2 regions of the Dendrosporobacter sp. 1207_IL3150 genome follow, and region 2 is predicted to be linked to the other one. Evidence: riboswitches for the same ligand, from Rfam matches in the RefSeq annotation. Region 2 holds a riboswitch; the other holds the start of a gene.
What was found. Region 2 has a riboswitch for thiamine pyrophosphate ahead of thiS (sulfur carrier protein ThiS). Riboswitches for the same ligand answer to the same signal wherever they lie in the genome.
Positions count from the first base shown of each region.

Region 1 (11,640 bases), on a different contig from region 2:
TCAACTTTTTTAGCGTTCTTTTTAATTTCTTCTACAAGAGCTACTACAGCTTTCTCGATACCCTTTTTAATAATCATAGGGTTTGCGCCTGCTGCTACATTGCGCATTCCTTCACGGATCATAGCTTGTGCTAGTAAAGTAGCAGTTGTAGTACCGTCACCTGCAACATCATTTGTTTTTGTTGCAACTTCTTTAACAAGCTGCGCTCCCATGTTTTCAAACGGATCTTCTAATTCGATGTCACGAGCAATAGTAACACCATCATTAGTAATAGTTGGAGCACCAAATTTTTTATCTAAAACAACGTTACGGCCCTTAGGACCAAGAGTAACTTTAACAGCATTAGCAAGCGCATTTACGCCTTTCTCGAGTGCACGACGTGCGTCTTCATCAAACAAAATTTGTTTAGCCATTATATGTAATCCTCCCTTATTTGAATAGTATATTTATTACTCTACTATTGCCAGAATATCTCTTTCGCTTACAATGAGGTATTCTTGACCTTCAACTTTAACTTCGGTACCAGCGTATTTAGAGAAAATAATTTTATCTCCCTCTTTAACATCAAGGGCTACACGTTGACCGTTGTCGAGTAATTTACCAGTACCAACAGCTACAACCTGACCTTCTTGGGGTTTTTCCTTAGCAGTATCAGGTAAAACGATACCACTCTTTGTTTTTAATTCCCCTTCTAAAACTTTAATGACCACTCTGTCGCCTAATGGCTTAATCATTGAAGTAACCTCCCTTTATGATGTCTTATATTATTAGTTTATTTGTTAGCACTCACCAATCGCGAGTGCTAATTCCATAAATTATCATAATATAATTCATTGCCAAAAATCAAGAGCAATAAACGGAAAAATAAGGCTTATGCTAATTTTTTTTTAAAATTAACACTTGAATTCGCTTTATTATTACGAATTTCTTTAATTTAGTCAGTTTTTTAGCTTTTACATTTTACATTGACTGGCCCATATAAAGTGAGATCTTAATTTAGGCGGAGTTTGATAGAACTTATCCCAATAAGAAGTTATTCTTCTTATTGGGGCAAAAAAAGAATTAGCCTGAACTGCTATGCTTAATTAATTTAAACCTAACAGTTCAGGCTAATTGCTATTTTTCCTTCTTCTTGGTAACAGAGTCAACTATCGCTTGAGCTACATCTCTAATAGACTTTCTCTTACTCATACTATATTGCTGAATACGACGGTATGCTTCAGTTTCATTTAGATTATACGCATCCATCAGTATCCCTTTAGCTCGGTCAAGGATTTTGCGAGTTTCAAGAGAGTTTTTTACATCTTCCAACTCTTGCTCTAATTCAGCAAATTCCTGAAACCGTGATAATGCGATTTCAATAGCAGGAAAAAGATTTGTTTCTTTGACCGGTTTTACTAAATACGCTAAGACACCGGAATCTTTCGCTTTTTCAACAATTTCTTTTTGGCTGAAAGCTGTTAGCAGAAGTACTGGCGAAATTTTTTCGTTAGAAATAGCTTTAGCAGCTGTAATGCCATCCATTTCAGGCATTTTAATATCCATAATAACCAAATCAGGACGATACTTGCGCGTTAGTTCAATAGCCTTCAGCCCGTCAGTAGCCTCGCCGACAACAATATGACCGGCTTCTTCAAGTATCTCTTTTAAATCCATTCTAATTATTGATTCATTATCAGCAATAACTACACGCAATTGTTGCATTTTTATCTTCCTCCCTCAATGGTTCTAGGAATTGCGATACGCGCGTGCGTACCCTTATCAGCATACAATTCAAAAGTGCCGCCTAAGTCATCCTCAATTAAAGTTCTTACAATTTGAAGCCCCAAACTTTTGGACGCCTGTGAGTTAAAATCTTCTGGCAGTCCAATACCATTATCGTATATTTCGATACGATAAGTGTCTGGATTCGTGCTTATATCCACACCAATGAGACCTTCCGGCCTGCCAATAAAACCGTGTTCTATTGAATTTTGGATAAGCTCATTAATCACTAAGGCTAAGCTGCTTGCTTGCTCCGACGGCAGTATTACCGTTTCGCCATTGAAGACGGTTTGTAAGTTAAAGTCTGGCTCTAACATGTTTTGGATAACTAGATCCAGGATATTTTTCGCAACTTCAGCAACATCTATTATCTCAGCATCCTGCTGTGATAAAAATTCATGAACCACTGAAATACTCAAAATTCGGTTAACACTCTCACGCAGTGCCGCCTTAACTTCAGTAGACTTAGTCCGCCTAGCCTGAAGCCTCAGTAAACTGGCAATCGTCTGAAGATTATTTTTGACTCTATGGTGAATCTCTTGGATTACCGCGGATTTTATTAGTAACTCTTTTTCCTTTTTTTTGAGTTCAGTTACGTCTGAAACAACAATTACAGTGCGTAAGACCTGCCCTCCCTGAATGATCGGAATGGTTCGCTGGACTAAGATTAAATTGCCTGCCTCCAATTCGCTCTCATAGGGCATTTGACTAGAAGTTGTTTTTTTAGTATAGCGCATATTTATCTGCTTATCGTAAATATAGCGACCAACTAACCGTCCAACTCCCAATATCTTATAAATACTGCTTGAAGCACCGTTTGCAAAAATTATTTTACCACGGTCATCCGTTATTATAATGCCATCACTTGCCGAAAGTGCGCGATGAAGTTTTCCATCAAAAGGTGATCTTGCATTAATAAGAAGTTTATAGGCAGTATCAAGCAGAATATTATATCCTTCAGTACGAATCTCTTCATGACTTGTTTCAAAACTAACTACTGCAATAATGTTACCATCATAATCCCTTATCGGGTAGGTCTGCATCTCCATCAACATTCCGAGTGCCCATTCTCTCTGACCGCAGATAGGCTGTCCTGTAGACATAGTACGCCAAATTAATGGCTCCTCAGTTGAATAAACAGTAGTTCCAAGCAAATTGGGTTTATATTGGCTAAAGCTTGTATTCGGTCTAAACTGGGCAGCAATAACCAATAAATTTTCATCGGTAGCCTTAGTATAAATAGTTAATTGAGCGTGTGCTAAATCGCACACTAAAGGAAAGATACCGCTGAGTTTATCCAGTATTTCAATTTGCGCAATGGTTAATACAGTTATCTTACGGCATACATCTCCAATAACTCCCATTTTCCTATCCATCCTCCAGGCATATTACTAAATTAATTTTTATTCAACCTTTAGTCACAAAATTCCTTTTCGCGTAAACTTTTTTTATTTAATAAAAGTCAATATCACTTTTAGATTTATCCACAATATCCACAAAGTTATACACATTCACTACACTTATTAATGGCCCTATTTTCTACTTATCCACAGTATCCACAAATTATAATTCGACACTTTTCCACAGTTATTGCCCTATTTTGAGCGAAGGTACTGCATTTAGATATAAATCTGCAATTTTGCCACCTTGGTATTGATAATACGCCCTGCACGCTATCATTGCCGCATTATCGGTACATAATATTGGGCTTGGATAATATAGCTTAATGCCGCTTGCCGTACAATCGCTTTCCAATCTATTTTTAAGCATACTATTTGCAGCAACACCACCTGCTAAGACAAGCTTATTTACATTATAATGCTCGGCTGCTTGCAGAGCTTTCGAAACCAAAACGTCTACTACTGCAGTTTGAAAACTCGCAGCAACATCAGCTTGATTGATCTGTTCCCCGCGCTGTGCCGCGCTATTTAGATAGTTTAGAACTGCTGATTTAAGCCCGCTAAAACTGAACTCAAAGCTGCCTTTTTCACTCAAGGCTCGCGGAAAGCTAATAGCAGAAGGATTACCTTGCGCAGCCAACTGATCAATATATGGTCCTCCTGGGTAAGGTAACCCCATTACTCGGGCAACTTTATCAAAAGCTTCACCAGCCGCATCATCGCGAGTCTGACCAACTAGTTCAAAATTGTTATAGTCTTTAACATAAACTAGTGATGTATGTCCACCTGAAACTACAAGAGCCATAAATGGCGGCTCTAGCTCACTGTGCGACAAAAAATTAGCAAAAATATGCCCTTCTAGATGGTTGACTCCAATTAACGGAATATCAGACGCAAACGAAAGAGCCTTTGCCGCGGCAACGCCAACTAATAAAGCCCCAACTAAACCTGGTCCGTAGGTTACTCCAATTGCCGTAATGTCCTTTAATGACACTTCAGCTTGCCTTAAAGCTTCATCTACAACAGGTATAACATTTTCAATATGCTTACGTGATGCTATTTCAGGAACAACGCCACCAAATTTTTGGTGCACCGGAATTTGAGAAGATATAATGTTTGATAATACTTTTCGCCCATTAAGAACAACCGCTGCTGAAGTTTCATCACAACTTGTCTCTAATGCTAATGTATAATAATTGCTATTGATTTGGTTTAATGAACTATTCAAGGCAGATGCCTCCATCTTTTTGCTATTTAATTACACGTATTATTAAAACTGAAAATACACAAATTACAGATAGAGTGATAATAAATCACTCGAAAGGAGGGATTCAAATGGCAAGATCAAATAGACCTGTAAATCCTGCCAGTGAAAACGCTCTAGATCGAATGAAATTCGAAGTAGCATCAGAACTAGGAATTGCGGAACATGTTCGTTCATCAGGATGGTCTACAATGACTTCCGCAGACTGCGGTCGTGTAGGTGGCCAAATGGTTCGCCGGATGATTGAGCAGTACGAATCAACACTGAAATAACCGATTGGGCGGCATTGCCGCCCATAAACTTTTGTGTAGCACATTTGTGCCATAGTGCATATTCTATAAAAACCAATCACCCTTTGACCGCGAAAGCGGTCTTTTTTTTACGCAGGTTACCAATTATATACCATCAAAATTCCGCCCACATAATAAGCGCATCTTCTTTCGTATCAGTATAATACTGCTTTCTAATACCACGTTTTTCAAAACCTAGCTTCTCATACAAACACTGCGCAGCATTGTTAGATACCCTAACTTCCAAGGTCATACTGGCTGCGCCATGCAGCTTAGCCTTCTGTATCATTTCAAGCAGAAGTTTCTCGCCCAAGCCACTTCTGCGGTACTGAGGGATAATAGCTATATTTGTAATATGCGCCTCATCTAAAATCAGCCACATTCCGGCGTACCCTATTACTTGCCTATTATCTTCAAGCACAAGATAATAGGCGAGCTTATTAGTTATTTCCGATTCAAACGCGTCTTGCGACCAAGGCGTAGAAAAAGAAAGAACCTCAACAGCCAAAACATCCTCAATATCTTCCGCTAACATCGGTCGAATAATTATTTCATTCATCCACAAACTCCATTGCGTCGTTCCCACAATTCTTCAGCTTCAGACCTTCTTATATATAACGGTTCTAATGTCATTACGTCATTCTTTAATTCGGAATTTAGCATTTTATGACCAAGAACAGCTACACTTGCTGCTCTTGGAATTATTAAATGAGCAGGTGCTAGAAGTATATTATCTCCATATGAAATAATGTGTTCTTTTTTCATTACTGCAGCCTCACCCATAACCATTACAGGTTTATTTAAAACTGTCAGTTTCTCAAGCACTTCGTCAAACATACCGACTTGGGCAGGCTGAAGCTCGCGAAGTTCTCCACTTTCCCATCGATATAACGCCGTATAAACGTTATTTTTCTGCGCATCAAGCATAGGCGCCAAATAAACTTCCGGCACTGGACAATTATAAGCAAGCGCTGTTAACGTTGGCACACCGACAAGCGGAATATTAAGAGCATACGCTATTGCTTTTGCCGTAGCTAAACCTATTCTTAGTCCTGTAAAAGAGCCTGGCCCAATACTGACTGCTATTGCTTTTAAATCACTCTTATTTAGTTTCGCAGCAGACAAAATCTGTGATATATGAGGCATTAGCAATTCTGAATGAGTTAATTTAGTTTGAATTGTTAACTCAGCCACCAGTGTATCCTGTGTAGCTAAAGCTACGCTAGACACAAGGGTGGCCGTATCTAAAGCAAGAATTGGCAACAGTTTTCAACTCCTCGCAAACCTGTTGATACTTAACACCATTTGATTTAACTTCAATAAGTCTTTCAGTAGTTATATCACCAGGTTTTATTTCGATCCACAAATGCTCTTGAGGCATTTCCTCAATGAATTTATCCGGCCATTCAATAATGGTCAGACCGCCGCAATTAATATATTCATAAAAACCAATATCAAATAACTCTTCAGTCCTGTCTAATCGATATAGATCAAAATGATAAATAGTCAACTTGGCGTTATAAATATTTAAAATACTAAAAGTAGGGCTTGTAACATCATCAGTCGCCTTAAGTTCAGCAGCTATTCCCTGGACTAAAAGTGTCTTACCAGCTCCTAAGTCGCCTTTAAGACAAATTTTAAAGCCATCTGAAGTATGTTTTGCAATTTGTCTGCCAAAATCAAAAGTCTCTTCTGGCGAACAAGTTTTAAATATAAACATCGAAACACCTTCTATTTAAAATGATTGTATCCTCTAGCCTCTAATTGTACAACTTTTCCAGAGGATTCGACAAGCTCAACTTTAGCTGATCCATCAATAACATCCCCAATAATTGTTAAAGTCTCACCTATCTCTTCTAAAGGTAACAAACTGTATTTATCTGGATCAATTGTGAAGATCAACTGGTAATCTTCACCCCCGTATAAAGCATAATCTAACTCTGGGCGCTTTAGAAAGCCTGCAGCTTGATATACTTCTGTCGCTATTGGGATCTTTTGAGAAAACAGTCTAAGGCCAACATTGCTAGCTTTAGCTATTTCATTTGCCTCACTTGCTAATCCGTCGCTTATATCATCCATGCTGTTAGAATATGCTGCTATAACTCTTCCAGCGCATACCTGAGGCTTCGGAGTGAGATGGCTAGTTACTAATGGCCAAGCAAAATCAAGTTCTTCCCAGTTACCCTTTGTAAGTAGGTCCAACCCAGCTGCAGAATTTCCAAGCATACCTGTAACAACAACAAAATCACCAGGCCTAGCGCCAGATCGTCTTTGTAATTGAGCTGGTTCAACTTCACCTATTACTGCAACATTTATAACAAGACCATTTTTGCTGGCTACAGTGTCCCCGCCAACTATATTTACTTTAAATTGCCGGCATATCTCTTTCATACCTTTATATAAATTCAAAACAAAATCCGCTGATATCGTATTGGGGATTGCTATTGATATAACTAAATGCTTTGGAGCCCCCCCCATAGCGGCAATATCGCTTAAATTAACAGCAATAGCCTTGTAACCAAGTTGATAGGGTGTTGTCGTGTTTAAGTCAAAATGAACGTTTTCTACCAGCATATCGGTTGATAATAATTGTAACTGACGCGGAGTCGGCAGCAAAACTGCAGCATCATCCCCAATACCAAGAATAACAGAAGCTGGATCGATAATCGTGTTCTCTTTTAGTAGGTCAATAAGACCGAATTCGCCTAATTGTTTTAGTTCCATTAATACCACCCAATTCATGTACGTGTTCCACAAGCTTTACGTAATTTCTTTTCTTGCTTATACTAGTATTTCCTGCATTCGTAGTATGCCACACATCGAAAAAAATAAAAGCAGCCACTAGTTTTCACTAGGGCTGCGTAACCATTTAGCATTGTTCGATTGGTTTACCTAAATATTCACCAACAATTTTCATCGCACAATAATTACCGCACATTGAGCAGGCTTCTGCTCCACCTGGATTTCGTTCTTGCCGATAACGCGCTGCTTTTTCTGGATCAATAGCTAATTCGATTTGCTTATCCCAATCTAGAGCTTTACGGGCTTTAGCCATTTTTAAATCCCATTCGCGAGCTCCTTTGACTCCTTTTACAATATCAGCAGCATGAGCGGCAATCCTAGACGCCATGATACCCTCGCGAACATCATCAACTGTCGGTAACCCTAGATGTTCAGCTGGTGTTACATAGCAGAGGAAATCAGCACCTGCGGCTGCTGCAAGCGTGCCTCCTATTGCAGATGTGATATGATCATAACCTGGTGCAACGTCAGTAACCAGCGGTCCTAAAACATAGAAAGGAGCGCCTTTGCATATTTGTTTTTGTAATTTAATATTAGCTTCGATTTGGTCGTAAGGAACATGACCAGGGCCTTCGACTAAAACTTGAACACCTTTAGCCCATGCTCGATCTACTAATTCCCCTAAAACCAAAAGTTCTTGTAATTGAGCACGATCGGTAGCATCAGCTAGGCACCCTGGTCTTAGACCATCCCCTAAGCTTATTGTTGAATCATAGCGAGCACATATGTCGAGAATTTCATCATAACGCTCATATAGTGGGTTTTCTTTACCATTATGCAGCATCCAGCCAGTTATAAAGGAACCGCCACGGCTTACTACGTCGGTTACTCTACCCTGTTGACGCAGGCGAGCAATAACACCTTGTGTTACACCACAATGAATGGTCATGAAATCAGCACCGTCTTTAGCTTGCTGCTCGATTGCATGAAGCATATCGTCACCTGTCATATCAATAACAGAGCCACGTGATTTAATAGCTTCTACTGTAGCTTGATAAATAGGCACAGTACCGACAATGATAGTCGATTTTTCAATAATTGCCCGACGTGAAATATCAATATTATCACCGGTACTTAGATCCATAACTGCATCTGCACCAGCTTTAATAGCAACTTCTAATTTAGCTAGTTCTGGCTCAATATCAGGAAAGGCACTTGAGGTGCCGATATTAGCATTTACTTTAGTCGAAAGTCCTAGACCTACGCCTCTAGGCTGTAGTGAGGTATGGTTTACATTGGCACAGATAGCTATTGTGCCTTCTGCAACTCTTTCCCTTATAACCTCAACGTTTATACCTTCTTTTTCTGCCACAATCTGCATCGCATCAGTGATTTTTCCTTGTCGTGCAAGCTGCATTTGAGTTGCCATAAAAAAGTCCCCCCTAATTAATCTGCGATTTACTACTGATAAAGAAAACACGGCTTGCGTCTAGCCTTAGCAACAGCGCAAGGCGATACTTACCATTTATCCTGCTTTTAAGAAAACTATGCTTCTGTTAGGATAAAATAAGAGCCGCTTAACCAAGAATGGCTAAACGGCTGTTAATATTTACAGTCTTTTCGGCCACTTCCCTACGCTGGTATTAGCCAGTAATCAGGTTCTAAGGGTCGGCCAAGCGGCCTCTCAGCTATATGCTCCCCTAGTGGAATGTATAATATGAATTTACTCTTTATCATTACCATTTTAGCAAATTGCCTATGGTAATACAATCATTTTTTAATAATATTTTCTGATCTACCGAGCGGTTCACTTGTATCTAGATGCCCGTTAATTGTATCTACTTTTTTGCCATCAACTAATATTTGAACCTTCTGAATATCAGGGAACTCAGTAAGAGTGTTTACTATCGCTCCCACTAATAGAATTTCTCCCGCTGAGCCGCCACTGCTGTTTTTTATGAGTTTATCATTAAAATCAACATATGCGGTATGGTCTTTTATTCTTATACTGCGCAATTTAGTTCCCGCAGGAATAGCGGAAACCAGTTCTGCCTGCTTAGTTCCACTGATTAAAAGCTCAACAGCAGTTTTTGCAGGATGATCATTATTGGGAACTATATGCGCCTCAGCTACTAAATTCGAAGCATCTTTCGTGGCATGATAAACTGTTATCTTCATCATATTCTGAGCCGGAACTGCCGAATTTTTATCTGCTTGTCCAGAATTATCATTCGCAGCCGGCGGGACATTTGGAGAAGGCTGATTACTTTCACTGCAGCCAGTAATTAGCATAGCTATCAAAAGGAGCAGCAGTAATAAATAGTTTTGTCTTAGTTTCATTACTTGGCACCCCCTCTGCTAGCAGCCTGACGGAAGAAATTATTTATTCCATCAACAATACCCTCGGCAATTTCCTGCTGAAACGTAGGAGAGCCTAATAGTTTTTCCTCTTCTGGATTAGATATAAATGCCAACTCGAGTAATGCTGCTGGCATTAAAGTACGTTTAACTACATAAAAATTTGCTGTCTGAATACCGCGATCTGCTAAACCGCCGGCCTCAATAAGGCTAGTTTGGATATTTTGTGCCAGCATTTTATCATATCTTGATTTCTGATAATAATGCGTAGAGGTGCCACCAACGCTCCTATTAGCAAATGCATTGGCATGAATACTCAAAAACAGATCAGCTTTTATGCTGTTTGCCACTTTTGTACGTGCGCTAAGTTCCTCCACTGCAGTAGCAGCAGCCCCAAATACATCACGGTCATCCTGTCTTGTCATAATAACTTTAGCGCCGGCTTTCTCTAATAAAGCCTTAACTTTTATTGCTACAGGCAGCGTAACTTCTTTTTCCTTAAGCTTATTTAAGCCTATAGCCCCTGGGTCACTTCCTCCGTGACCAGGATCTAGGACGATTACCTTACCTTTAAGTCCGGGTTTAAAATTAAACTCGATAGGAGGAATTGGCTTATTAATATCAACTACTACCCTAAAAGGCCTATTAGCTTTCGGATCGCTAGGCAACGTAAACACCTTATATTCGCTGTCCTCAAGCATTGCCGGAAGGTTAATCATTATTTTACTGCTTTCAGCATTTATTGCCGAAAACTTCACCTCATTGGCTATCTTACCGTCTAAAGTCATAGCATCTTTAAAGTCCCCTAAAGATGCACCTTTAAAATTAACTGTAAGGCAAGGATCAGGTGTTGCACTCATACTAGCTGTAGCCTGAACTTGTCCTGAAATATCGAATACTAAACGAAGTTTTTGAGAACCAGTAAGGGCATCATTCGAAAGTGCATAATTGACCTTTGTTATTTCATTTTTCTTAGCTGATAAGTCTGCAGCAGGCTTCGCCTCTATATTTACAGGAGGTTTAGTTAATGCGGTTGGCTTATTGATATCAATTACTACTCTAAAAGGTCTTTTCGCTTCTTCATTACTTGGTAAGGTAAAGACACGATAATCACTTTCGGCAATCATCGAAGGTAAGTTTACAATCAGCTGGCTGTTTGAATCATCTAACCGTTTGATATTTGCTGAATCTGCTATATTTCCATCTAGTTTAAATTCCTCTTGCAAACTACCAACTGATGCACCCTTCACATTTACTATTAGAGTGTTAGTATTTCCGATAATTGAAGAAGCTTGTACCGGCCCTGATACATCAATAACTAACCGAAGCATTTGGGCCTTTGTAGTTTGATCAGTATGTATAGCGTAGTTAAACTTAGTCATTTCAAGTCTATTTCCAAGACTAGACTGAAATTGGCCATTACTATCTACATTTATAGGAATCGATACCGCGGGTTTGCCATCAGGAATTAACTCAGGCAGACCTGCCAATGCTATCTGTGGAATCATTAGGAAAACTAATAAAAGTAAAGTAACTATCCTAGTACTTATACGCCAACACCTCCTATTGCTTATTTTAATATTTTTTATACGATAAGAAAGTATAACTTTCTTACTGCATAAGGGGTGGAGCATCGATTTTTGCCTTCGCAGAGCTCGACACAGGCCGTGTTTTCTTTATGACTTAAATTTATCTTTTTCGTGTCAAACAGCCAAATTCCTGCAGGACTTAAGTTGGAAATTCTTGAGAATATTTCGACAAACTAACTAGATTTTTCTAATATTGGTTAAATCTTTGAGCAGATCCTCAGCCTCTTTCTTGG
Region 1 is NZ_JBAIYU010000031.1:121,075-132,714, reverse strand. It holds gene groL (chaperonin GroEL) at 1-413, opposite strand, end outside; gene groES (co-chaperone GroES) at 450-734, opposite strand; gene V6C17_RS14745 (ANTAR domain-containing response regulator) at 1,117-1,704, opposite strand; gene V6C17_RS14740 (sensor histidine kinase) at 1,707-3,128, opposite strand; gene tsaD (tRNA (adenosine(37)-N6)-threonylcarbamoyltransferase complex transferase subunit TsaD) at 3,352-4,392, opposite strand; gene V6C17_RS14730 (alpha/beta-type small acid-soluble spore protein) at 4,500-4,700, shown strand; gene rimI (ribosomal protein S18-alanine N-acetyltransferase) at 4,834-5,277, opposite strand; gene tsaB (tRNA (adenosine(37)-N6)-threonylcarbamoyltransferase complex dimerization subunit type 1 TsaB) at 5,274-5,981, opposite strand; gene tsaE (tRNA (adenosine(37)-N6)-threonylcarbamoyltransferase complex ATPase subunit type 1 TsaE) at 5,941-6,438, opposite strand; gene thiL (thiamine-phosphate kinase) at 6,450-7,442, opposite strand; gene thiC (phosphomethylpyrimidine synthase ThiC) at 7,588-8,889, opposite strand; TPP riboswitch at 9,073-9,172, opposite strand; gene V6C17_RS14700 (GerMN domain-containing protein) at 9,231-9,800, opposite strand; gene V6C17_RS14695 (N-acetylmuramoyl-L-alanine amidase) at 9,800-11,326, opposite strand; gene V6C17_RS14690 (DUF3006 domain-containing protein) at 11,585-11,640, opposite strand, start outside.
Region 1: linked by a shared signal. The riboswitch ahead of thiC (phosphomethylpyrimidine synthase ThiC) and the one ahead of thiS (sulfur carrier protein ThiS) in region 2 are both predicted to bind thiamine pyrophosphate.

Region 2 (11,640 bases):
ATGAATTAATTACAGTAAACAAGTACCAAGTATTTATGGAAAAGGCAAAGCATGAACATACGAAAAAACTTTTTTGTTACTTAATGAATAGCGAAAAAGAACACATTGCCGAATTCACTGATGCATTATTTTGCGTCACTGAAGAACCATTAACTGAATAAGATGGTAAACTAAAAAGCTTCTAAAAAATAAAAACCCGTCATCACTAGGATAACGGGTTTTTTAAATCTTATTATGAGTAATCAATAAGCCGAGTTCTGTACCGCGTAAGCGGTGACGATCATCTATCTAGGCCGGCAGTTGCCTGCCGGCTCAAGCGACACAACCCGGAAGGCTCAGCGAGCCGCTTCATCCCTTCCCTATTTGGTCTTGCTCCGAGTGGGGTTTACCTAGCCAGTCAGTCACCTGACTGCTGGTGCGCTCTTACCGCACCGTTCCATCCTTACCTGAATAATCAGGCGGTCTACATTTCTGTGGCACTATCCCTGAGGTCACCCTCGCTGGACGTTATCCAGCACTCTGCTCTATGGAGCCCGGACTTTCCTCGAGTACCTTAAGGCACTCGCGATCATCTTTCCTACTCATAATTCATTTGCGTTAGATTGATATTATATCACCATATTAACATAACGTCAATATAGATCTACATTCCATTTTTGTCCATCGCTTTACGTATATCGCTAACTTTCTCTGATATATTATCTGCTGCAACAATATCTGTAACAATTGCAACTATCTTCGCTCCATGTTTTTGCACTTCAGCAACGTTGTGCTCTTTTATACCGCCAATAGCAACAAAGGGCAGCTCAATATTGTTCGCAACAAAATCAAGGTATTCTAATCCAACTGGATCACAAACATCCTTTTTGGTATTTGTAGCGAAGATAGGACCTACACCGATATAGTCAACTACGCCACTTTTAACTGCAGCTAATGCCTCAGACGGCGAATGAGTTGATAGACCTAATATCATCGAATCGCCTATTAACTGCCTAACCTTTACAGGAGGTAAGTCTTCCTGACCTATATGAACCCCATCAGCTTCAATCGCAATTGCTAAGTCAATATGGTCATTGATAATAAAGGTTACGCCTGCTTGAGCGGTTTTTTCCCGTATTTTTAAGCACTCATTATACATATAAATAGCCTTTTTTTCTTTTTCCCGATATTGGATAACTTTTATACCTGCAGCTATCATCTCTTCTACCACTTCAATGTTGCTGCGCCCCAGAGAAAATTCTTCCGCTGTTAAGCCATAAATATCAGTGCTTAAAAAATTCTCTAAACCTTTTCTTATACTCACATTTCATTCCCCCTTCATAGGTCCTAAAACATACCTTAATATTACATCAGCTTGCTTCGCCGCGGCAATATGTACACAAGGAGCCAATGGTGGACATTCAGGTCCAACTTCTGTTTTGAGGTCGCCAACTAAATAAAAATTCTCTTTAATTCGATGAGTTCTTATTCTTTCACTATCGCCCCAGCCAGCCAATCCTGAAGCTGATACTAGGAACTTATCGGTTTTCAAATAAGTCTCAACAATAAGTTTTTTATAAACAGCTTTATCAAAAGCTTCAACTATAATATCACAATCAGCAAAAATTTTCTCTACGTTAGATTCATCTATTTTATCTGTAATAGTTTCAATCATTAAGTCTTTATTAACTCGCCTAAGGTTTTCTCTTAATACCTCGACTTTATATTTGCCAACCTGGTCCGCAAAGTAAAACTGCCGATTTAGATTACTGTATTCAATCACATCAAAATCAGCTACCAAAAAACTCATAAAACCACTGCGCACAAGCATCTGAGCACAGTTAGATCCAAGACCCCCGGCTCCTGCAATGCCGATTTTCTTAGTTTGAATTATACTCAGTTTATCCGCCGGTAAATATCGTTCAAGTGCATTAATAAATTCATTCATTTATAGCACCTGCCAATCTTTGTATAACGGCTGATAGCCATTTTCATATAGCATATTAGCCATTTCAGATACACTTCGACTGTCAGATATCTCAAATTGGCCAACGTTTTCTTTTTCAACACGGCCGCCTACAGCAGTGCATACTCCTGCCGACATTTTCGTTACACCAAGGTTCACTAAATGGTTACGCAGATCACCACTCTCACGAGTTGAAACGGTAATACCCCCGCGCGGCATAAATAATCTATATGCAACTATATACTGTACCAAGTTTTTATCACTTACAATCACTTTAGGAGGATACCCACCTAAATGCGGCCGCATGCGCGGTGGCGAAATACTCACTTCAACTTCTGGATACTTTTGCTGGAGATAATCTGCATGCAATCCTGTTAAAAACGCTTCAGTGCGCCAGTTATTCAAACCCAATAAAGCTCCTATGTTAACAGTACGCACTCCAGCCTGGCATGCCCTTTCAGGAGCATCTAGGCGATACTGATAATCTCTCTTAGGACCAGCCGGATGAAGCTCGGAATATATATCCCTATCATAGACTTCTTGATATATCGTTAAACCATCAATACCTGCCTCGACTGAATCTTTGTATTCTTCTGTAGATAAAGGATAAACTTCCATCCCAATACACGTAAAGTGTTTTCTAAGTATCTTAACACTGTCAATGATATATGAAACAGGCGATTCTTTTGGTGATTCACCTGTTAAAATAAGCAGATGTTTCAACCCACTATCGGCAATAATTTTCGCTTCTGAATCGACCTCATCCATGGTAAGTTTTTTACGTGGAAGTTTATTTTTTACGTTAAATCCACAGTACAGACACTGATTAATACAATGGTTAGCCAAATACATCGGTGTGTATAAAAGCATGGTTTTGCCAAAATGCTGTATAGTCAGTTTTCTGGCTTTCTGCGCCATTGCCTCTAAATGCTTTTCTGCACAAGGTGATAACAAAGCAAGGTAATCCAATATAGTTAGGCGGTTTTTATCAATAATTCTTTGAATATCATTGTCGGTAAGCCTGGCAAAAAACTCGTCATAATTGAACTTTTCATATTGTTCCAATGCATTAATAAACGACATAACCTCATCCCTTGCAAATTCTTTATTCATGTAAAAACCCAGTCAAAGGTGACGATGCACTCGCATAATCCTTTGTTGCTCCAGGACCAGCTAAATAAGCTGTTCTGCCAGCTTGAACGGCCATGCCAAAAGCACGAGCCATGGCAATTGGATCATTAGCAGTTGCGACTGCTGTATTAACCAAGACCGCTGCAGCCCCCATCTCCATAGCTTCTGCAGCTTCGGATGGCCGGCCAATACCAGCATCTACAATAATCGGGACTGATATTTCCTCAATTAAAATTCTTACTAATTCTTTTGTTTTTAATCCTCTATTAGTGCCTATTGGTGCTCCTAATGGCATAACTGCCGACGCTCCAGCATCCACCATATGCTTGGCTGCCATTAGGTCTGGACTCATATACGGAAGGACAACAAAACCTTCAGCCGCTAGAACTTCAGTAGCCTTTATAGTCTCATAGTTATCAGGAAGTAAGTATCTGTTATCTGAAATAACTTCAATCTTTATCCAGTTACCACAACCTGCTGCCTTTGCCAACCTGGCTATTCTGATTGCCTCTTGAGCATTACGGGCACCGGAAGTGTTCGGCATTAATATACAGTTCTTTGGTATAAATGAAGCAATATTTTCGTCCTTATACTCAGGATCAACTCTTCTTAAAGCAACGGTAACAACCTCAGATCCTGAAGCTTCAACCACCTGAGGAATAATCTTATTTGAAGAAAACTTACCTGTACCTAAAAATAACCTGCTAGATAATTCATGTCCACCAATTCTCAATACATCATTCATAACATCAACCTCCTCCAACAAAACTTAAAATTTCCAGATTATCATCTTGATTAAGAACGATTCCATCCCAGCAGTCTTTTCTAATAATTTCGTGGTTATATTCAACAATAATGTGGTCAGGATTAAAACCCTCTTGCAACAGGTATTTTGCTAAGGTAAGACCACTCTCTAGGTAAACCTTTTTTCCATTAATGCTAATTTCCAACTCATTCAACCCCTTAAAAAAAATAAATACGCTCCCGAATAGGTTCAGGCGCGCATTGCTTAATTACCTTCCTACGCGGGCATTATCCCGATCAGGTTAGAGGTCAGGTGCTTATAGTCCACTCTCAGCCCATAACATGAGCTCCCTCGGTATCAATATTAATTTCATGAGTATCTAAAGCTAATATTGCTATTATTGTATAATTTAATATTTCAGTCGTCAACAAATTTTGGCTATTTTACGAAAGTAAAAATATCCTTACTAAAACTATCGGCAAATATACGAATATCCCACTTACCTGCTGATGCACTTTTTTCTAGATGTTCTACTATACTATCAACAACAGGTATTTCAGTTGCAAAATGGCCCGCATCAATCAGAGACACACCTAAAGATAACGCTTCTTGGGCTTCGTGATATTTTACATCACCAGTAATAAGTACATCTGCTCCCATAAAAGCTGCTCTTTTAATTAACCCGGCTCCACTACCACCACAAACAGCTACTTTGTTTACAGTTTTCCCTGGGTCGCCAACCACCCTTACCCATTCGATATTTAATATCTTTTTAACTTCTAGCGTAAGTTCTTCTAATGTTTTAGTTGAAACAAGCTTGCCAATTCTCCCCAACCCCAGTTCCTTGCCTGCATTATGCAAAGGATAGACATCATAAGCAACCTCTTCGTAAGGATGACTTCTTAACATGGCTTTTATTATCCGTTTGCTTATCCTCTCAGGAAAAACAGTTTCTAACCTTAACTCCTGTACAAATTCTAACTTACCTTTTTCACCAATAAACGGCGAGGTTCCCTCTAACGGCAGAAAAGTCCCTATACCTTCTGTATAAAATGTACAATGACTGTAGTTTCCGATATAACCTGCACCAGCCTCAGTTATTGCGTTACGTACCTCTTCTATATAATCTTTAGGAACGAATACTGCTAGTTTCACTAAACGCTCTGAGAAACTCGAGGTAAGCATTTCTATCCCCTGCAAACTTAGCCTCTGTGCCAGTATATCATTTACTCCTCCTGCTGCAGTATCTAAGTTAGTATGTGCTGCAAATACAGCAATATCGTTTTTTAATAATCTGGCAATAATCCTTCCTTGTGGATTATCTGTTCGCAGATGTGCAAGCGGTTTAAAAATTAACGGATGATGTGAGATAATCAAGTTGACGCCTTTTTCTACAGCCTTTTCAATAACATCTTCTGTTATATCTAAACTAACTAAAATATTGTCAACAACTTGAGCTGGACTGCCTATCAGCAAACCTACGTTATCCCAGTCTTCTGCTAAATAACGCGGTGCTAACTTGTCAATAGCATCCATAATGACTTGGCATTTTACAGGCATTCTAACTTCATCTCCAACTCTCTTATTTTTTGCGCATACTGTTGATATTTTTCAGATTTCTTGGCCTGCTCACTTGCATCCATTTCCTTTAATATTCTCTTAGCTTGCAAAATAAGATTTTCAATATGTTCCTTTAGTAAAACCGAACGGCTCGACCACAACACCGGGCCTATATCAAATAATATTGGTTCTATCTCAATTTGTTTCCCTTGTTTTGCACTAATAATTTCATACAACCTCTCATCTTCCTTAACTAATAGTTCATCAGCAATAAACCAGCCATTTTCAACTAACCATTTACGCAATGTTGCCGAAGCGTTCATTGGCTGTAAAATAATTTGCTGCAGCGACTTAGCTGTTTCCGGAGATTTTTCGAGAATATCGACAATAGTACCTCCACCCATACCTGCAATAACAACAACATCAACCTCGTTGGGCCTAATTACATCTAGTCCATCCCCAAGCCTTAATGAAACGTCGTTTACAGCCCCATAATACTCTATAGTTTCCTTAGCTGCATGGTAAGGTCCTTTATTAACCTCTCCTGCCACTGCTGATCTAATAATATTGCTCTTTAATAAGTAAATCGGTAAATATGCATGGTCTGTACCAATATCTGCCATTACTGTGTTTTTTGGTATTAGTGATGCAACTGCAGTAAGTCTTTCACCTAGTTTCAAAATTCCACCCCATTGTTTTGATTCTATAGCCAGTAGTTATGTATCTTTAAAATAGAATTTCTAAATTATATAAAAAAATGCAAAGCATATGCTTTGCATTTAATTTCAATGGTGGGCGATGACAGGATCGAACTGCCGACATCCTGCTTGTAAGGCAGGCGCTCTCCCAGCTGAGCTAATCACCCATAGTTGGTGACCCGTAAGGGAATCGAACCCTTGATACCGCCGTGAAAGGGCGGTGTCTTAACCGCTTGACCAACGGGCCATATAAAGTTTGGTGGGCCCACCTGGGTTCGAACCAGGGACCAGCCGGTTATGAGCCGGCTGCTCTACCGCTGAGCTATAGGCCCAAATATTGAAAGCAAATTATGATAATCTGCTAAAAAGCTAATGGCTCCTCGAGTAGGACTCGAACCTACGACCGATCGGTTAACAGCCGATTGCTCTACCAGCTGAGCTATCGAGGAATATTATCAACGGATATTATTATAAAATAATCACAAAGTTATGTCAAGATCTTTTTTAGATCCTTATTATTATTTTCCTTCTGAAATTATTCTAAGAAATCTTTCAGCTTTTTACTTCTGCTCGGATGGCGAAGTTTCCTAAGTGCCTTTGCTTCAATTTGACGAATACGCTCTCTTGTAACTCCAAAATGCTGACCAACCTCTTCAAGAGTTCTAGCCCGGCCATCATCGAGTCCAAACCGCAATCTTAGGACTTTCTCTTCCCTCGGCGTAAGTGTTTCAAGTACTTCCTCAAGCTGCTCTTTCAAAAGCATAAAAGAAGCCGCCTCAGCTGGTGCTGGCGCATCCTGATCTTCTATAAAATCACCTAGATGAGAATCCTCTTCTTCTCCTATCGGAGTCTCTAAAGACACTGGTTCCTGAGCAATTTTCATGATTTCACGGACCCTGTCCACGCTTATATCCATTTCACGGGCAATTTCCTCAGGCACAGGTTCTCTACCAAGTTCTTGAAGCAATTGGCGTGATACTCTAATTAGTTTGTTGATAGTTTCAACCATATGCACAGGTATGCGTATAGTCCGCGCTTGATCAGCAATAGCTCTTGTTATCGCTTGACGAATCCACCAAGTAGCGTATGTGCTAAACTTAAAGCCCTTATTATAGTCAAATTTTTCAACAGCTTTAATCAGACCCAGGTTACCTTCTTGGATTAAATCCAAAAATAGCATTCCACGACCAACATACCTTTTTGCTATACTAACGACGAGACGTAAATTAGCTTCGGCCAAACGACGCTTAGCTTCCTCATCACCGTTTTGCATTCGAATGGCTAACTTAATTTCTTCATCGGCAGTAAGAAGCGGAACACGTCCGATTTCCTTGAGATACATCCGTACAGGGTCATCAATACTAATACCTTCTGGAATAGATAAATCAATATCTACCTCTTCAGGTGTTACTTCTTCCATATCTGAAATATCCGGATCGTCGATGTTCTCAACTTCTGGAATTTCATCAACAATTTCAATGCCTTTACTGGAGAATACTTCATACATATCATCAATTTCATCAGGAGATAAATCTTCGCTTTGGAGGGTATCCATGATTTCACCATAGGTAATTACGCCGCCGCGTTTTTTACCCTTACTCAGCAATTTATCAACATTATCGTTTGGCATACTTTTCTTCTCAGTCATTATTCCCCTCCTCCCGTAGCTATTGCAATAAATCTTCTACTATCTTTTATTTTATGAATAGTGTAGTTTGCTAATTTCATGTTTTATTCGCTGACTTTCCGCTAATTCCTGCAGAAAGCGACTATCCCCCATGCGTTGTAATTCATCGGCGCGAAGTCGATGTTGTTCATATAATTCCTTTAAATGAGCTATCCTAATTGTTTTTATGCAATCATCCACCAGCTTAGGAATATCATCATGCTGCAAATCTATTAACAAAATATGTGATAACTCAGTGTTTGCTGCTTCATTCAAAGTCATGGCAGACGATACATCATGAGCTTTTTTACCCATATTATACGCTTCAAAGAGCGATTTAATTATCTCACGGTATAGATCACCTTGAATTTCTTCAATACTGAGTTGTGCCTGAATATATGGTATAATAGTATCATCTTCCCAAATTAACCGGATAACATGTCGCTGGGCTTGGATTACCGCACTATCAATATTCTTTGAAAGTGCTACCATTCTAATAGTTTTCCCTTTATTTACATTTTTATCCTTTTGGGAAAGATCTAAATATTTACTAATTTCACTTCTAATAGCACTCTCATCAATACCTATACTTTGCGATACTTGAGCAATATGTGCATTAGCCTCTACGGCATTCGTCGCAGCAGCTAATGCTGGCACAACTTTAGCTACAACCGCAACTTTTCCCTCCAAATTTGAGTAATCAGTCCCTTGCAATGCTTGCCGAATCTGGTATTCTAATAGTGGAGTGGCTTCATCTATCAGTTTATTAAAAGCTTCTGCGCCATGCTTAATTATAAAATCATCGGGATCTTTACCATCTGGAATAGAAATAATTTTTACAGATGCACCTAAGCCGCGAACGATGGTTAAGGCTCTCATTGTAGCCATTTTCCCTGCTGCATCACTGTCATACGCAAATACTATTTCGTCAGTATATCGCATTAACTGTTTTGCCTGCTCAGCTGTAAAAGCAGTTCCAAGTGAAGCTACTATGTTGTTTACGCCAAAATTACGAGCTGTAATAACATCCATATACCCTTCGACTACAACCGCTTTTCCTGATTCACGTATAAACTTATGTGCACTATCAAAACCAAATAAAATATTCCTTTTGTTAAAAACTGGAGTTTCTGAAGTATTTAAGTATTTAGGTTGACTATTATCAATCACCCTGCCACCAAAACCAGTAACTCTTCCCCGCATGTCACATATCGGAAAAATTATCCTGTTCCTAAAACGATCTAAGATTCCTGCTGAAGACGTACGCTCTACTGCTAAGCCTGATTTTAGGAGAATATCCCGTTCGATTCCCCGCTCAGTAAATGCTGTTACTAACTTATCCCAAGCATTTGGTGCAAAACCTATCTTAAAATCGTCAATGACCTTATCCGTAACACCTCGCCGCTCTAGATACTCTTTAGCAGCTTTACCATAGCGTGTTTTCGTAAGACAAGCATGAAAGAAATCTCGCGCCAATTCATTTGCCCGCCAAATTTTAGCTAATTCTTTTTCATTTGCAATTTCCTGGGGCGACTTTTCTTTTTGCGGCAAGGGTATATTCATACGGCGTGCTAATACTTTAGCTGCTTCGATAAATACTATGTTCTCCACTTTCATAATGAAATTAAACACATTCCCGCCTGTTTGACATCCAAAACAATAAAAAAAACCTTTTTCTGGATTAACTGAAAAAGACGGTGATTTTTCTTGATGAAAAGGACAACATCCCCAATAATTTTTACCCTTTTTTTTCAGGGGTACATAGTCTGAAATAACACTAATGATATCACTCTGTGAGCGCAATCTTTCAATAAACTCATCATAAGCCATATCTTTCATAAGTTCACCCTTTATAGCGCCCAGTATACATATCTAATATTTTTATTACATTATAAGACAAAAGGTACACATATATACATTCTTACACTATATTTCATGTTTTCGCTGTTTTTTCGGATTTTCCTGCTTAATTCAATCGGCATAACTCTATTACATTAATTAAATTAACCATGGTTTGACTTTTTTCTACATTGTTTTCAGATCGTTAAGTATGCATCTGCATATTTAATACTAGATCTCTTTAGTTACTTATATTCAATATAAACAGTAAATATCCTTTTTTGCCTCTTGACAGAAAACATTTAATTTGCTTAATAATAAAACTCGACTTTCGTCGAGTTTTATTATTAAGCAAATTCATGAATCTAGTTTGAATTTAGTATCTTGCAGCTATCCATTTCGAAGGAATGAATAATTTTTCGAATATATTAACAGCAAACAAATCGGTCAAACCCGCAATATAGTCAATCACAGTCGTTTGCAGTCCCCATCGTTCTTCTCTATCTAGAAACTCTTGCGGTAACGCACCAGGATTAACCATAAAATAATCGTAAAGTTTATGTATTACATAAGCAGCCTTTTTGCGATCAGGCTCTAAGTCAACTGAATGGTAAATCCTTTTGAACATAAACTCACGCAATTCATCCATAGCTTCTTTAACTGCATCTGACATCAATATTTGATTTTTCCCTTCAGATGCAGTAATCATATCAGACACCATAACTGTTATCATATTCGATGGATTACTGCCTAGCACGGAAACTACCTTATCTGGAAGATCGCTTGGTCTTAGCATGCCAGCTCTTATACCATCATCATAATCATGGCATAAATATGCTATACGATCCCCTATTCTAACGATATTCCCTTCTAAAGTAAATGGTTTATTTGGTCCAGTGTGATTTACTATTCCATCTTTAACTTCTAAGGTTAAATTCAGTCCAGTTCCGTTTCTTTCTAAATACTCTACAATTCTTAAACTTTGCTCGTTGTGGTTATATTTACCAATTATTTCTCTCAATGCATATTCTCCAGAATGGCCAAACGGTGTATGCCCTACATCATGGCCCAGTGCAATAGCTTCAGTTAGATCCTCATTTAGCATCAGCCCGCGAGCAATAGTACGAGATATTTGAGCAACCTCTAAACTGTGGGTCATACGCATACGGTAGTGATCACCTGGAGAAATATATACTTGAGTTTTATGCTTTAAGCGCCGAAAAGCTTTACTGTGAATAATCCGGTCACGGTCTCGCTGAAAAGCAGTTCTAAAATTGCACAGTTCTTCTTCCTTTTCACGTACTGATTCCCTGCTTTTACTCGCAAATGGCGACATTAGCTTATATTCCTGCGCTTCAATACGCTCCCGTATATTCATAATAATCAGCCCCCCTTTATTTAATTATACATATACAACACCAAACAACCTAGTTAATTTTACAAAATTTACATACTCATTGCAGATTATAATTTGTTATAATACTATTAGTAAGAAAGGGGAGGATAGCTTGAAAGCCAAAATTTTCTTAATTGTCACCCTATTATTATTATTGCTAACCGCTAATGTTGCGGCAAAACCTGTAATAACTGCCGATAATACATATTATGATATAAATACTGGACAGTATGTCTTAACAGGTAATGTACATATTGAAGTGGGAAGCCGCATAATTACAGCTGGAAACGCAAGAGTCAGCATGTTCACCCGCGAGGTATGGGGAACTGGTGGCGTCACAGTAACTCAAGGTGATATTTATTTTACAGGAAGCAGTGTCTACGTTAATGGCAGCCAAGATTCAGCCCAAATAGATGGTACGGTTAATTTTTCACGTACAGGCTTAAACATCAGTGCTAATAGAGTCGATTATAATTGGCGAACTAAAATAGCTACCTTTAGCGGTAATGTTCAGTTTTCCCAAGACGGTACTACACGATATGAAAATATTTTAAGGTACGACCTGCGTAATAATGTTATATTATAGCTTAAAAAATAAATCCCCCGGAAACCGGGGGATTTATTTTTTAAGCTATAATTTTGCTAAAATCTGCAATTTTA
Region 2 is NZ_JBAIYU010000017.1:110,060-121,699, reverse strand. It holds gene V6C17_RS09635 (ferritin-like domain-containing protein) at 1-161, shown strand, start outside; RNA gene rnpB (RNase P RNA component class A) at 232-584, opposite strand; gene thiE (thiamine phosphate synthase) at 644-1,303, opposite strand; gene thiF (sulfur carrier protein ThiS adenylyltransferase ThiF) at 1,307-1,927, opposite strand; gene thiH (2-iminoacetate synthase ThiH) at 1,928-3,058, opposite strand; gene V6C17_RS09610 (thiazole synthase) at 3,051-3,821, opposite strand; gene thiS (sulfur carrier protein ThiS) at 3,826-4,026, opposite strand; TPP riboswitch at 4,078-4,184, opposite strand; gene V6C17_RS09600 (Nif3-like dinuclear metal center hexameric protein) at 4,260-5,381, opposite strand; gene V6C17_RS09595 (tRNA (adenine(22)-N(1))-methyltransferase) at 5,372-6,061, opposite strand; tRNA gene V6C17_RS09590 (tRNA-Val) at 6,171-6,246, opposite strand; tRNA gene V6C17_RS09585 (tRNA-Glu) at 6,252-6,326, opposite strand; tRNA gene V6C17_RS09580 (tRNA-Ile) at 6,337-6,411, opposite strand; tRNA gene V6C17_RS09575 (tRNA-Asn) at 6,453-6,528, opposite strand; gene rpoD (RNA polymerase sigma factor RpoD) at 6,615-7,727, opposite strand; gene dnaG (DNA primase) at 7,779-9,584, opposite strand; gene V6C17_RS09560 (deoxyguanosinetriphosphate triphosphohydrolase) at 9,961-10,962, opposite strand; gene V6C17_RS09555 (LptA/OstA family protein) at 11,093-11,566, shown strand; gene glyS (glycine--tRNA ligase subunit beta) at 11,607-11,640, opposite strand, start outside.